DNA from 2 places in the Mesorhizobium hunchu genome. Region 2 is predicted to be linked to the other one. Evidence: riboswitches for the same ligand, from Rfam matches in the RefSeq annotation. Region 2 holds a riboswitch; the other holds the start of a gene.
What was found. Region 2 has a riboswitch for cobalamin ahead of metE (5-methyltetrahydropteroyltriglutamate--homocysteine S-methyltransferase). Riboswitches for the same ligand answer to the same signal wherever they lie in the genome.
Positions count from the first base shown of each region.

Region 1: linked by a shared signal. The riboswitch ahead of bluB (5,6-dimethylbenzimidazole synthase) and the one ahead of metE (5-methyltetrahydropteroyltriglutamate--homocysteine S-methyltransferase) in region 2 are both predicted to bind cobalamin.

Region 1 covers NZ_JBEBMG010000002.1:427,309-434,742, forward strand. The annotation lists gene fabI (enoyl-ACP reductase FabI) at 1-554, shown strand, start outside; gene ABMA46_RS05560 (histidine phosphatase family protein) at 595-1,182, shown strand; gene ABMA46_RS05565 (DUF1344 domain-containing protein) at 1,325-1,588, opposite strand; gene aroC (chorismate synthase) at 1,804-2,901, shown strand; gene ribB (3,4-dihydroxy-2-butanone-4-phosphate synthase) at 3,009-4,106, shown strand; gene ABMA46_RS05580 (hypothetical protein) at 4,195-5,163, shown strand; gene bluB (5,6-dimethylbenzimidazole synthase) at 5,167-5,892, opposite strand; cobalamin riboswitch at 5,941-6,122, opposite strand; gene ABMA46_RS05590 (histone deacetylase family protein) at 6,239-7,165, shown strand; gene ABMA46_RS05595 (exodeoxyribonuclease VII small subunit) at 7,169-7,434, shown strand, end outside.
Region 2 covers NZ_JBEBMG010000006.1:120,108-127,541, forward strand. The annotation lists gene ABMA46_RS12700 (aromatic ring-hydroxylating oxygenase subunit alpha) at 1-515, shown strand, start outside; gene ABMA46_RS12705 (FAD-binding oxidoreductase) at 535-1,623, shown strand; gene ABMA46_RS12710 (hypothetical protein) at 1,620-1,895, shown strand; gene metE (5-methyltetrahydropteroyltriglutamate--homocysteine S-methyltransferase) at 1,968-4,304, opposite strand; cobalamin riboswitch at 4,403-4,607, opposite strand; gene ABMA46_RS12720 (hypothetical protein) at 4,724-5,038, opposite strand; gene cobT (nicotinate-nucleotide--dimethylbenzimidazole phosphoribosyltransferase) at 5,875-6,891, opposite strand; gene cobS (adenosylcobinamide-GDP ribazoletransferase) at 6,916-7,434, opposite strand, start outside.

The DNA.
Region 1 (7,434 bases), on a different contig from region 2:
TCGATTTCCTCGTCCACGCCATCGCCTTCTCCGACAAGGACGAGCTGACCGGCCGCTACGTCGAGACCACGCGCGACAATTTCCTGCGCACCATGGATATCTCAGTGTTTTCCTTCACCACCATCGCCAAGCGCGCCGAGCCGCTGATGAGCGAAGGCGGCTCGCTGCTGACGCTGACCTATTACGGCGCCGAGAAAGTGATGCCGCACTACAACGTCATGGGCGTCGCCAAGGCCGCGCTCGAGGCCAGCGTGCGCTATCTCGCCGTCGATCTCGGCGGCAAGGGCATCCGCGTCAACGCCATCTCGGCCGGCCCGATCAAGACGCTGGCGGCCTCCGGCATCGGCGATTTCCGCTATATCCTCAAGTGGAATGAATACAACGCGCCGCTCAAGCGCACCGTGACGCCCGAGGAAGTCGGCGATTCGGGGCTGTATTTCCTATCCGACCTGTCGCGCGGCGTCACCGGCGAGGTCCATCACGTCGATTCCGGCTATCACGTCGTCGGCATGAAGGCGGTGGACGCGCCCGACATCTCCGTCATTAAGGACTGACGGTTCCCGCACGGCTCCCTTCGAAAGACGCTTCAGCGCCATGTCTCCGCTTGTCTATATCGTCCGCCACGGCCAGACCCAGTGGAATGTCGACTACCGACTCCAGGGGCAGGCCGACATTCCCATCACTGAAGAGGGGCGGCGCCAGGCGAGCGCCAACGGCCGGCATCTGGCCGAACTGATATCCGATCCGGCGGCGTTCGATTTCGTCGCCAGCCCGCTCATCCGCACCCGCACCACGATGGAACTGATACGCTCGGCAATGGGGCTCGATCCGAAGGCCTACCGCACCGACGCGCGGCTGATGGAAATGAATTTCGGCGACTGGCAAGGCTACACCTTCGCCGAGCTGGAGGCGCGCAATCCCGGCTGCACGCGCGGCCGCGAGGAAGACAAATGGAATTTCGTGCCTCCCGGCAAGGACGCCGAGGGCTACGAACTGCTGTGCGAGCGCGTGCGGCCCTTCTTCGCGGAAATCGCCAAACCGACCGTCTGCGTCACGCATGGCGGCGTCATCCGCTCGCTCTTCCATATTTTCGGCGGGTTGGACGGCATCGCGGCGGCCAATGTGGAGACGCCGCAGGATCGGGTGCTCAAGCTCCAGGACGGGCAACTGGCCTGGCTCTGAGCGGGGCGTTCAGGCGCGGTGCGCCTGCGCCGGATGTCCAAAGCGCGCAGCTATCTTTCAGATTCGCTCGGCGCGCTCTAGGTTCTTGTTTTTGCGCATGTCTTTGTCCCGAAGCCGGTTTCCCGCTTTCGGGAGACATGTTTTAGTTCCCGTCGGAATCCGGCAGTTCCATGTCGGTGACGATGTTCTGCCCGTCGGTCACGTCATAGGCGATCACGACATCCATGCCGGGCTTCAGCGAATCGACGTCCATCTCGGCGTTGAGCTTGTAGGCCTTGCCGTCGTCCAGCGTCATCGTCATCGTATCCTTGTCGATCTTCTTGATGAGACCCTCGGTCTGTCCGGCAAGCGCTGTGCCGGCGAAAAGCATGGTGGCGATGGTGGTGACGCCGAACAGGATACGCATGGATTGTCCTTTTTTCAGATGCCGCCGTTCCCCGCAGCGGGCCAACTCGTTTGTTTGACGGGCGCAGGACAGCAGAAAGCAATCCAATGTGTCAAAAGTAAAACTGGCGACATCACAGGTGATTGCAGGCCGCCTGCCAATTTGACCGCCGCTCGAAACGACAATAGAAGGCGCCGGTAGCCGGAGGCGCTTCCGGCGCAGGGCTGGTTCGACGCATGTCTCACAATACTTTCGGTCATCTGTTCCGCGTCACGACCTGGGGCGAAAGCCACGGCCCGGCGCTCGGCTGCGTGGTGGACGGCTGCCCGCCGGGCATCCGCTTCACGCTCGCCGACATCCAGGCCGAGCTCGACCGCCGCCGGCCGGGCCAGTCGCGCTTCGTCACCCAGCGGCGCGAGCCCGACGAGGTGAGGATCCTGTCCGGCGTGCTGCCGGACGACGACGGCGCGACCCTCGTGACGACCGGCACGCCCGTCTCCATGCTGATCGAGAATGTCGACCAGCGTTCCAAGGATTATGGCGAGATCGCCCGCCAGTACCGGCCGGGCCATGCCGACTATGCCTATGAGGTGAAATACGGCCTGCGCGACTATCGTGGCGGCGGCCGTTCCTCCGCGCGCGAGACGGCGGCGCGGGTCGCCGCCGGTGCGCTGGCGCGCAAGGTCGTGCCGGGCCTGACCGTGCGCGGCGCGCTGGTTTCGATGGGCGAAAAGGACATCGACCGCGCCAACTGGAACTGGAATTTTATCGACGATCCCGAAAATCCGTTCTTCACGCCGGACCCGGCCTCCGTGCCGGTGTTCTCCGAGTATCTCGACGCCATCCGCAAGGCGGGTTCCTCGGTCGGCGCGGTGATCGAGATCGTCGCGGAAGGCGTGCCGGCGGGTCTCGGCGCGCCGATCTACGCCAAGCTCGATCAGGACATCGCATCCGGCCTGATGTCGATCAATGCAGTCAAGGGCGTCGAGATCGGCAACGGCTTCGCGGCCGCCCGCATCACCGGCGAAGAGAACGCCGACGAGATGCGCATGGGCAACGACGGCAAGCCTGTCTTCCTGTCCAACAACGCCGGCGGCATTCTCGGCGGCATTTCCACCGGCCAGCCGGTCGTGGCGCGCTTCGCCGTCAAGCCCACCTCGTCTATTCTTACGCCGCGCCGCTCCATCGACAAGGACGGCAACGATGTGGAGATCAGGACCAAGGGTCGCCACGATCCCTGCGTCGGCATCCGCGCCGTGCCGATCGGCGAGGCGATGGTCGCCTGCGCCATCGCGGATCATTATCTGCGGCACCGGGGACAGACGGGGAGATAGGGCAGTAAGGCAATAAGGCAGTAGGGCAATATGTTGCCAGTGCGCTTTCCCTGCCCTACTGCCTTATTGCCCTAAACTCTTATTGTCTTACGAGCGAAGCGAGCCCCATGCCCTACGACCAGAAAAAGACCGTCGAGGCCATCCGCGCCTTCGAGCGCGGCGAGATTGTCGTCGTCATGGACGACGACGGCCGCGAGAACGAGGGCGACCTGATCGTCGCTGCGGTGCATTGCACGCCCGAGAAGATGGCCTTCATCGTGCGCAACACCTCCGGCATCGTCTGCACGCCGATGCCCAAGGAGGAAGCCAGGCGGCTCAACCTCGCGCCGATGGTGGCGGACAACGATTCCGCCCACACCACGGCCTTCACGGTTTCCGTCGACTTCAAGCACGGCACCACCACCGGCATCTCCGCCGACGACCGCACGCTGACCGTGCGCAACCTCGCCAACGGCAATGTCGGCGCGAACGATTTCGTCCGGCCGGGCCACATCTTCCCGCTGATCGCGCGCGAAGGCGGAGTGCTGATGCGCTCGGGCCATACCGAGGCGGCGGTGGACCTGTGCAAGCTGGCCGGCCTGCCGCCGGTCGGGGTCATCTCCGAACTGGTCAACGACGACGGCACCGTCAAGCGCGGCCCCGAGGTCTCGGCCTTCGCCGAGAAGCACGGGCTGAAGCAGGTCTCCGTCGCCGATCTGATCGCCTACCGGCAGCGCCAGGAGACGCTGGTGCAGCGTGTCGCCTGCTCCGACATCGAGACCCCCGGAGGGACGGCCAAGGTCTACACCTACATGCTGCCCTGGGACGTGATGCACCATCTGGCTGTCGTCTTCGGCGATATCCGCGACGGCCACGACGTGCCGGTGCGGCTCCACTCCGAGGATGTGGTGCGCGACGTGTTCGGCACCAGCCATCGGCTCGACGCGATCATGAAGGCGATGGGCGAGGAGCGGCGCGGCGTCATCGTCTATCTGCGCGAGGGCTCGGTCGGCGTCGCGCATCAGGACCGCAATCGCCCGGCCGCCGGCGGCGAGGACCATGAAGAGGCCCGCCGCCGCGAGAGCGAATGGCGCGAGATCGGCCTCGGCGCGCAGATCCTCAAGGATCTCGGCATCTCTTCGATCCGGCTGATCGCCTCGCGCGAGCGCCATTATGTCGGCCTGGAAGGCTTCGGCATCCACATCGCCAGTACCGAGATTCTCTAGCGGAAATAGATGATCGCGCCCGCCGCGCCGTTGACGAAACGGCCGGCATGGTCGATCCTGCGGCATCGTCTCAACCGGGGGGAGGACGATGTGGGATTTCTCGATCGGCCGCTCGGTGTCGATCATGATAAGGACGTGGCCGTTCATCCTGTTCAGGATGATCGTCTATTTCGGCATCACGCTGGCCTATATCGCAGCGACCGGAACCGGTGCGGGCATCGGCTGGGGCGTGGGGCAGGCTTTCGCCAATGGCGGGCCGGAAGCCGGAGCCTTCTATGGCGGCGTCGCCGGTTTTGTATTGGTCTCTCTTGTTGTCTACTGGATCCGCGAATTCATTCTCTATCTGCTGAAGGCCGGGCATATCGCGGTGATGGTTCATCTGCTCGATGGCCGGTCCGTGCCGGGCGGTCAGGGTCAGCTCGCCTACGCGCGTGAGGTCGTTGCCGGGCGCTTCGGCGAAGCCGGCATCCTGTTTGTGGTCGATCAACTGGTGAAAGGCGCGGTCCGCGTCGTCACCGGCCTTGTCGGCGGCATTGCCGCCTTCCTGCCGATCCCCGGCCTGAACGGCCTTGTCGGCCTCATCAACACGGTGATCCGCATAGCGCTCACCTACATCGACGAGATCATCCTGGGCTACAATATCCGCGTCGGATCGTCCTCTCCTTTCGAGACCGCGCGGCAGGGTGTGGTGCTCTATGCCCAGAACGGCGCGAAGATGGTCAAGAACGCGGCGTGGCTGGCGCTGATCCTGTGGGGCGTCACCTTCGCCATCTTCCTCGTCATGCTGGCGCCGGCCGGCGCCGTCGTCTACCTCATGCCCGGCGAACTTGGCGGCTGGAGCTTCGTGCTGGCCATCGTCTTCGCCTGGGCGCTGAAGGCCGCCTTTGTCGAGCCGTTCGCCATTGCTTCGCTGATGCAGGTCTATTTCAAGGCGATCGAAGGGCAGGCGCCCGATCCTGAGTGGGACGCCAGGCTCTCCGAGGTCTCGCGCCAGTTTCGCGAACTGAAGGACAAGGCATTCGGTTCTTTTGGAGAAGCTGCCGCCCGCCCGGCCTGAGCGTCACTCCTGTGCCGGCAGGTCGGCGATCGCCTTGGTCAGCCCGGCGTCGCCGGATGCGCCATAGCGTTCGCCCATCACCAGTTCGGCGAGAGGCAGTCGTTCGCGCCACCTCCGCCGTTGCAGCTCCGGCGTCGTCGCGAAACCGGAGACCCGGCCGACGCACAGATAGGCGACCGGCACGACATGCTCGGGAATGCCGAGCAAGGCTTTGAGGGCGCCCTTGTCGAGGATGCTGACCCAGCCCACGCCGATGCCTTCGGCGCGCGCCGCCAGCCAGAAGTTCTGAACCGCGCAGACGGTGCTGAAGAGGTCCATCTCGGGATTGTGCCAGCGGCCGAGCGGTGAGTCCCTGGCGCGCTCGCGATCGCAGGTGATGCACAGGTTCAGCGCGCTTTCGCAGATGCCTTCGAGCCGCAGGTTCCGGTAGAGCGCCCGGCGGTCCTCGGCGACATTGCATTCTTCCTCGATGCGGGCCTGGAGGAAGATGTCGCGCACCTTCTCGCGTCGTCGCCTGTCGCGGATGACGATGAAATTCCACGGCTGCATGAAGCCGACCGAAGGCGCGTGGTGCGCGGCACGGATCAGCCGCGCCAGCGTACTGTCGTCGATCGGTGCTGCCACGAAATCCGAGCGGATGTCGCGGCGCGTGAAGATGGCCCGATAGACGGCCGCACGGGCGTCCTCGTCGAAAGCGTTGTCGTCCAGATGATGAGCGCCGGCATCCATCGCGTATCCCCTTGCGATCGAAAACAGGTCGCTCCGCCCGGCCTTGCGGGGCGACCGTCTTGCCTGGCCGGTCTTCTGGCTCGGGTTCGTCCCACATTCGGCGCCTTCCCGCCCTCAGGCAGTGGCATTTGCCGATGCGGTCCCCCTCACAGCGTTGGGCACGCCGCGGATTTGCACCGCGTTCCCGATTCTCCCGCTTCGCGGCGGGCACCTGGCGGGACCGAAACTAGCCCACGATCCCCTGTCTGCCTAGCGGAGAAGTGGTATCGGGCGTCCCGGGCGACTTTCCCCAGCCGAATTCAGCGCTTGCGTGGCGAAACGGCGTGTCGCGCTCTATGTTAGGCGCATGGTCACCCGCCTCTATACCCATCCGATCTACCTCGAACACCTGACACCCGCCGGACACCCCGAGCGGCCCGACCGGCTGCGCGCTATCCAGCGCGTGCTGGATGACGAGGCGTTCGCCGCGCTCGACCGGGTCGAGGCGCCGATGGGAGACGAAGCGACCATCCTTTATGCGCATCCGCAGGAGCATCTCGATCGCGTCCGCGCCGCCGTCCCTTCGGAAGGCATGACGCAGATCGATGCCGACACGGTCGCCACGCCGAAAAGCTGGCAGGCGGCGCTGACCGCGATCGGCGCCGCCAATGCGGCGGTGGACGACGTGTTCGAGGGCCGCGCCGACAACGTCTTCGTCGCCTCGCGCCCGCCGGGCCATCACGCCGAAAAGACGACGGCGATGGGGTTCTGCCTGTTCAACAACGCCGCGGTCGCCGCCCGCCACGCGCAGAAGAAGCACGGCGCCGAACGCGTCGCCATCGTCGACTGGGACGTCCATCACGGCAACGGCACGCAGGATATCTTCTGGGACGACCCCACGGTGCTCTATTGCTCGACGCACCAGATGCCGCTCTATCCCGGCACCGGCGCGAAGAACGAGACAGGTGCCGGCAACATCGTCAACGCGCCGCTGGCGCCGCGCACCGGCAGTGACACCTTTCGCGACGCCCTCCTGTCGCGCGTCCTGCCCTCCATCGACGCCTTCCGCCCCGACCTGGTCATCATCTCGGCCGGCTTCGACGCCCACCACCGCGATCCGCTGGCCGAGATCGATTTGACCGAAGAGGATTTCGATTGGGCGACCGGACAACTGATGGAAAAGGCCTCCACCCACAGCGCCGGCCGTCTGGTCAGCCTGCTCGAAGGCGGCTACGACCTGCAGGGGCTGGCCTTCTCGACCGCCGCCCATGTCGGCCGGCTGATGAAAGGATGACCGATGACCGCTGAAGCGAACGACGACGTCAAGACCAACGAGGACGTAAGGGCGATGAGCTTCGAGCAGGCGCTCGACGCGCTGGAGAAGATCGTCGACGACCTGGAGCGCGGCGACGTGCCGCTCGATCAGTCGATCAGGATCTATGAACGCGGCGAGGCGCTGAAGGCGCATTGCGACCGCCTGCTGAAAGCTGCCGAGGACAAGGTCGAGAAGATCCGCCTGTCGCGCGACGGCAAGCCGGTGGGCACGGAGCCGCTTGACGGGGA
Region 2 (7,434 bases):
TGCCGTCGCGCTTCCGCATCGATGACGCCGGCCAATACCGGGCGACACGTGTCCCGCTGCTGCGTGACGCCGTGTCCTACACCATGACCGGCAAGCGCGCGGTGAGCAAAAATCTGTCGGATAACGTGTCTGCGGAGAAGATCGGCGCGCTGCTGCTGTATCACTATCCGACCACGTGGAACCACGTTCTCGGAGACCATGCCGTCACCTTCCGCGTACTGCCGATCAGCGCCACCGAGACCGCGGTGACGACCAAGTGGCTGGTGCATAAGGATGCCGTCGAGGGAGTCGATTACGATCTCCAGAACCTCATCCATGTCTGGACCGAGACCAATGACGAGGACCGCCGTATCGTCGAGGAGAACGCCTTCGGCATCAAGTCGCCCGCCTACGAGCCCGGCCCTTACTCAGAGATGCATGAAGGCGGGGTAATCCAGTTCGTCGATTGGTATGCCGGGTTCATCGAGCCGCGCCTTGCTGAAGACGACAGGCCCGCGCTGCGCAGCGTGGCGTGAGGAGGCCGGCGTGAACGCGATGACTGATCTCGCTCTCTACCGCCACCTCGATGAGATGGCGCCCTGGAACGACCGGCTGCAGGTGTTGGAGGTGATCGGCGTCTCGGACGAGGCGCCGGACGTCAGGACCTTCACCTTCCGCTCCGATGCGCAAACCTGGTTCCGCTACAAGCCCGGCCAGTTCGTGACGCTGGAACTGCCGGCGGCTGACGGGCCGTTGATGCGCACCTACACCCTGTCGTCGTCACCGTCGCGGCCGTTCTCCATCGCCGTCACCGTCAAGGCACAGCCAGGCAGCATCGGCACGCGCTGGATGTTCGACAATCTCGGCGTGGGGACGCGCATCAGGGCATTCGGACCGGCCGGTGATTTCACCCATCACAACCACCCGGCCGCCAAATACCTGTTCGTCTCGGCGGGTTCAGGCATCACGCCGATGATGTCGATGCTGCGGTGGTTGAACGACTGCGCGCCGTGGACGGACGTTTCCTTTGTCAATTGCGCGCGGCGGCCGGAGGAGATCATCTTCCGCAAGGAACTGGAACTGCTCGGCGCGCACATGCCGGGCCTTTCGCTCGGCTTCCTGATCGAGGAACGGTCGAGCCGGGAAAGCTGGTTCGGTCATATGGGTCGCATCGATGCCGTGCGGCTGCCGCTGCTGTCGCCCGACTTCCGTGAGCGCGAGGCTTTCTGCTGCGGGCCGGAACCGTTCATGCGCGCCGTGCGCGAGATGCTGGCGGCTGCCGGCTTCGACATGGCGCGCTATCATCAGGAAAGTTTTGCTGCGCCGGTGGTCGAGGAAATTCCCGCACCATTCTCGGGCGGCGATGCCGGCGAGCAGGCTGAGACTATTCCGGTCCAGTTCGCCGTTTCCGGCGTCGAGGGCCAATGCCAGCCGGGCCAGACGGTGCTTCAGACAGCACGCGCGTCTGGCGTGCGCATTTCGGCCGCCTGTGAGTTCGGCCTATGCGGCACCTGCAAGGTGAAGAAGCTCTCCGGCGAAGTCGAGATGAGTCACAACGGCGGCATCCTCGACGACGAGATCGCCGAAGGCTTCATCCTTGCCTGCTGCTCGAAACCGCTGTCGCCGCTGGAGATCGAAGCATGACGGCTCGCGACGACGACGACACGATCGCGGCGAGACGCCCGTTCAATGCCGAGGCGATGCGGGCGGTGTCGCCCCTGCCGCCGCCGGAAGAGGTGTTCGCAGACTGGCTGATGTCGGTGCCGCACGGCGCCGACCTCGCGGCTGCGGCGCGCAGGCAGATCGCTCTCATCGACCGGCGCATGTTATTCCATCCCGACGTCCAGTGCCTGCGGATGCTGCTGGTCGCCGTTGCCGGCAACGGCAGTTGGCCGAAACGTCCTTGCGGCTGCTGAGGAGCGGTTCGACGGCTCGAGCGAGAACGGCGAGACGGCCGCTTCCGAAACAAGCGAAGCGGCCGGGCAGGTTCAAGCTGCCTTCGCGACCTTCCTCAGTTCGCGTGCCGCCGCGACCATGTTGACGAGAGCAGGGCGGACTTCCTCCCATTTCCTCGTCTTCAGGCCGCAGTCCGGATTGACCCAGAGCTGGTCGTCGTCGATGCGTTGACGGGCGAGCGACAGCAGATCGGTCATTTCGGCGACGTCCGGCACGCGCGGCGAATGGATGTCATAGACGCCCGGGCCGATTTCATTGGGGTATTTGAAGCTCCTGAAGGCATCCAGAAGCTCCATCTTCGAGCGCGATGTCTCGATGGAGATCACATCCGCGTCCATGGCGGCGATCGCATCGATGATGTCGTTGAACTCGGAGTAGCACATATGGGTGTGGATCTGGGTGGCGTCCGCCACGCCGCTCGAGCACAGGCGAAAGCATTCCACGGCCCAGGCCAGATAGGTGCTCCAGTCCGATTTGCGCAGCGGCAATCCTTCGCGCAGGGCAGCCTCGTCGATCTGGATCATTTTGGCTCCTGCCTTCTCGAGGTCCGCCACCTCGTCGCGGATCGCCAGCGCGATCTGCCGGCATACCGTGCTGCGAGGAAGATCATCGCGCACGAACGACCAGTTGAGGATGGTCACCGGTCCCGTCAGCATGCCTTTCACCGGCCGACCGGTCAGCGACTGGGCATATCGCCACCAGCGCACTGTCATCGGGTTGGGGCGTGAAACGTCACCGTAGATGATGGGCGGCCGAACGTAGCGCGAGCCATAGCTCTGCACCCAGGCGTGCTGCGTGAAGGCGAAGCCGGATAGCTGCTCGCCGAAATACTGCACCATGTCGTTGCGCTCGAACTCTCCATGCACGAGCACGTCGAGGCCGATTTCCTCCTGCCAGCGGATAGCTTCGGCGGTTTGGCTTTTGAGGAAAGCCTCGTAGTCGACATAGCTCATCTCTCCCTTGACGTGGCGGGAACGCGCCTTGCGAACATCGGCCGTCTGTGGAAACGATCCGATCGTGGTCGTCGGAAAGGCTGGCAAATCGAGCTGTCGCGCCTGCAGCTTGCGCCGTGCCGCGAAAGGCCCTGTTCGCCGCAGCATGGCGTCTTCGATATTTGCCAGCCGACCGCCGACCAGGGGATCGTGAACCCTGAGCGAGGATCGGCGCGAAGCGGCAGCGTAGGATGCTGCCTTTATAGCATCGGAGACGGAATCCCGCCCCTCGGTCAGCGCCCTCGACAAGGCGGCCAACTCGTCCATCTTCTGAGCGGAGAAGGCGAGCCACGATTTCAGTTCGGGATCGAGCCCGGTCTCCAGTTCGACGTCGACCGGGACGTGCAACAGCGAGCAGGACGACGCGATCTCTATGCGATCCGAAGGCCAGCCGGCGACAACAGGCTTGACCTGCTCGAGAACTGCGTTGAGGTCTGTCCTCCAGACGTTGCGTCCGTCGACAAGGCCCAGGGACAGCACAAGATCGCTGCTGGCAAAGCGAGCCACCCTTCCCAATTGCTCCGGAGCGCGAACCAGATCGATATGCAGGCCCGCGACGGGCAGCGCCAGCGCCGCCTCCAGATTCTCTCCGAGCGCACCGAAATAGGTCGCCAACATGATCTTGAGGCCGGGGACGGAGGTCTCGAACCGGCTGTATGCCAGTTCCAGCGCCGTGCGCTCGGTGGCCTCCAGGTCAAGCACCAGACAGGGTTCGTCGATCTGCACCCAGTCGGCGCCCGCCTCGCTGAGTTGCTTGAGGAGCTTCACATAGACCGGCAGGATCTTCGGCAGCAGGGACATCAGGCCGAAGGCCCCGGTCCGCGCCTTGGCAAGCTTCAGGAACGTCACCGGACCAAGGATGACGGGGCGTGTGTGGATGCCCAGCGCCCTGGCTTCGAGGAAGTGGTCGAGCGGTTTCGTGGAAGCCAGTTGGAAGCTTTGGTCTTCGGCGAGTTCCGGCACCATGTAATGATAATTGGTGTCGAACCATTTGGTCATCTCAAGCGCCGAGACGCCATGCGCGTGACCGGGATTGCCGCATCCGCAATCGGCGTTCTGGTCTCCGCGCGCCATGGCGAAATAAGTATCGAGCGGGACGTCGCCCCCGTTCCAGCCGTAAGACGGCGGAATGGCGCCGACCATCACGGCGGTGTCGAGCACGTGGTCGTAGAGCGAGAAATCGTTCGACGGAATCTTCGTGACGCCGCGATCGCGCTGTTCGATCCAACTCGCGGCGCGAAGCTTCCTGGCTGTCTCCAGGATTTCGCTTTCGGAGGACTTTCCCGACCAATAGCTTTCGAGGGCGATTTTGAGTTCGCGATGACGGCCGATGCGTGGCACGCCGAGGGTGGCGACAGGGACTTTCAAAGAGGACATTTCATACCCCATTGGTTGGGGGCATGGTGCGAGCGGACGCAAGCAAGCCTTGAACCGGGTTCTGGCCTGCCACGACCCACCGGGACACCCCGCCCGTGGACGATCATTTCGCCATGGCAGGTTTCCTGGCTCGCGGGTCGTCACCTTGGCCCGTCTTCCCAAGGCATACGCCTCAGTGACTCGAATGGGCTTCGGCTCGCCGCTTACAGTTGCGGGGGCAGCGCCGGCATCGCTCTCGCTTACCGGCTTCCCTCTTAGCCCTTGGGCTTGACGCTCAAGGGTACCATGACAATGCCATCGTCCGTCATGTCGCGACGGTTGTCAATATCATATAAAGAGATGTTTATGTCTTTAATTGTTTTTGCCGTCTCATCTATGCGAACCCGCTGCGGTTCCTGCCGGCTGACAGGTATGGATTCTCATATGGCTGGCCATTTCTCGAGGAGATAAAGATGCAGCAGGTGAACCGCGACGAAGACCGCTGCAACGACGGTCAGGGTCCAGAACTGGAGTGGCGGATCGCTTGCGAGCTGGTTAGCGATGAGAGCCATGACCACCGCGGCCAGAAGCGGCGTGAACGCCAGCGCCAGGTGGCGGGGAGCTGACCAGTTCACCTTCCGGTCGAACGACCAATGCATCGGCAGCCTGGCCCTGTCGCGGAACTTCCGATTGGCGCCTATCGACATGATGACAAGGATCAGGACACCAGTCGCCGCAACCGCATAACCCGCCATGTCGGAAGCACCTTTTCAGCCTAACGAAAGCGTTTCAGGGCAAGCTTCATAAGATAACTGGAGTTGTCAACTATATGCCTCGGCGAAGGATCGAGCGACCATCCCTGATGAAAACGATACGGCCCGCCGACTGTGAACGAACCGGATAGGCCGTCTCAACCGGCTCTTGCCGTTCGCCGGAAGGACTGCCGTCGAGCGCCTTACGCCCGTTCCGGGACGATATGTTCAAGATCGCGACACCGGGGCGGCCGGCAGGCGTGAAGGGGCATGTCGTTACGAGACGGTGTCTCAATTCGGGATAGGCCGTGGCAGGGCGGAACGCGCGCAGATCAAAAGCGTTCTCCGTCGGAAGGAGGACTCCCGATGACCTGCGCAGGCAAGCCTGGCCCGGTGCCACCGCCGTTTCCCGATCCGCAACCCGATCCCGAGCCGCCGCCGGCGCCACCGCCGAACCCCATCCCTGTTCCGCCGGTGCGCCGGCGCAGCCGTTAACCCGTGGTTAAGTACGGCCGCCGGATTTCGTTCGCCGCCGTCTCGCACCGCTGCCGCCGGCCCGCTCCTTGCTCCGTCGTATGGCGGCGGAAGATGAGATGCGGATGTTTCACAGCGATTCGGACAGGCGCGAGGGCCCGGGATCCATAGCCGGCCGCACCGGCAGGCTGCTCGCGGCATGGCTGCACTTTTGCGGCTGGCGGCTGGCGACGATCGCCGGGGAGGCTCTCTCTCTGAAAACGGCGAGGCGCTGGTTTCTTTCACGCGCGGGACAACCTGACTTGTCGGCTGGACGCACGCGCAGGCGCGGCAGGCCGGAAGCCTGAATCGGGTCGCGCTGGCCCTCAGTCTTCCTTTCCCGATACACCTGCCTCGGCAAAGCTCGCCATGTGGGCATGGCAGGCCAATGCGGCGCGCACGATGTTGAGTGCGACCGCCGCCCCCGAACCTTCGCCCAGCCGCATGTTGAGGTCGAGGAGGGGGGCAAGTTCCAGCGCCTCCAGCAGGCGGCGATGGCCGGACTCGGCCGAAACGTGGCCGGCCAGCGTATGCGCGAGCCCCTGCGGATGCAGGCGGGCCAGCGGCGCGGCCGCGGCGGTGCAGACGAATCCGTCGAGCAGAACCGGGACGTTGTGGCGACGCGCGGCGAGCACGGCGCCGAAAATGGCGGCGAGTTCCCGCCCGCCGAGTGCCGCCGCGACCGCAAGCGGGTCGGACAGGGCGGTGGCATGCCGTTTCAGCCCCGCCTCGATGGCCTTGACCTTACGCAGGAGGCCGGCATCGTCGACGCCTGTGCCCCTGCCGGTCCACGCCTGCGCGCCGCCGCCGAAGAGCGCGGCGGAGATCGCCGCGGCAGGGGTGGTGTTGCCGATGCCCATTTCGCCGAGGCACAGAAGATCGAGATCGTTCCCGACGGCGTCGTAGCCGGTCGACACGGCATCCAGGAACGCCGCTTCATCCATCGCTTCGGTCTCGGTGAAATCGCCGGTCGGTCGGTCGAGATCGAGAGGGATGACGTCCAGTTCGGCGCCGGCGAGGCGGGCGAGTTGGTTGATGGCCGCGCCGCCATGGGCGAAATTCGCGACCATCTGCACGGTCACCTCCGCCGGAAAGGCCGATACGCCCTGCGCGGTGACGCCGTGGTTGCCGGCGAAGACGATGATCTTCGTCCTGTCCAGCCTGGGCATCTCCCGTCCCTGCCAGCGTGCCAGCCATATGGCGACGGCTTCCATGCGTCCGAGACTGCCCTGCGGCTTGGTCAGCGTGTCCTGGCGCGCGGCGGCGGCCTTGGCGGCGTCGTCGTCGCCGGCAGGCAGGTCAAGACAGGCAGAGCGCAATTCATCGACTGTTTTGAACGGCATGGGGCAGGAATCTCCAAGAAAAGGTCAGGCAGAGGATGCGGAAGCGACCAGCAGGATGACAATCGCCGCGAGCTGCTGCAGCGCGCCGACGGTGTCGCCGGTCTGGCCGCCGATGCGGCTAAGGCAGAGCACTCTGAAAGCGAGGAAGAGCGCGGCAAGCAGCACCAGCGCTGCAAGCGCGGCGGGCAGGCCAAGGGTCAGCAGCGCGCCGGCGCCAATCGCCGCGCCCAGGGTCGCGGTCTCCCGCGTCACGCTGCCGGCACCAGCGGAGAGGCCGTCGCTGCGGGCCGGCGGCAACGCGTGCATCAGCAGGCCGGCGAGGCCGCGGGAGCCCGCCTCCGCGGCAATGAGAGCAAGGAACAGGTGCCAGGCGCCGTGCAGACCGGCCAGAACGGTCCACCGGACCAGCAGCGACAACACCAGCGCTGCCGCGCCGTAGGCACCGATGCGGCTGTCGCGCATGATCTCCAGCCGGCGTTCGCGCGTCTGCCCGCCGCCGAAACCGTCGGCCACGTCGGCAAGGCCGTCCTCGTGCAGCGCGCC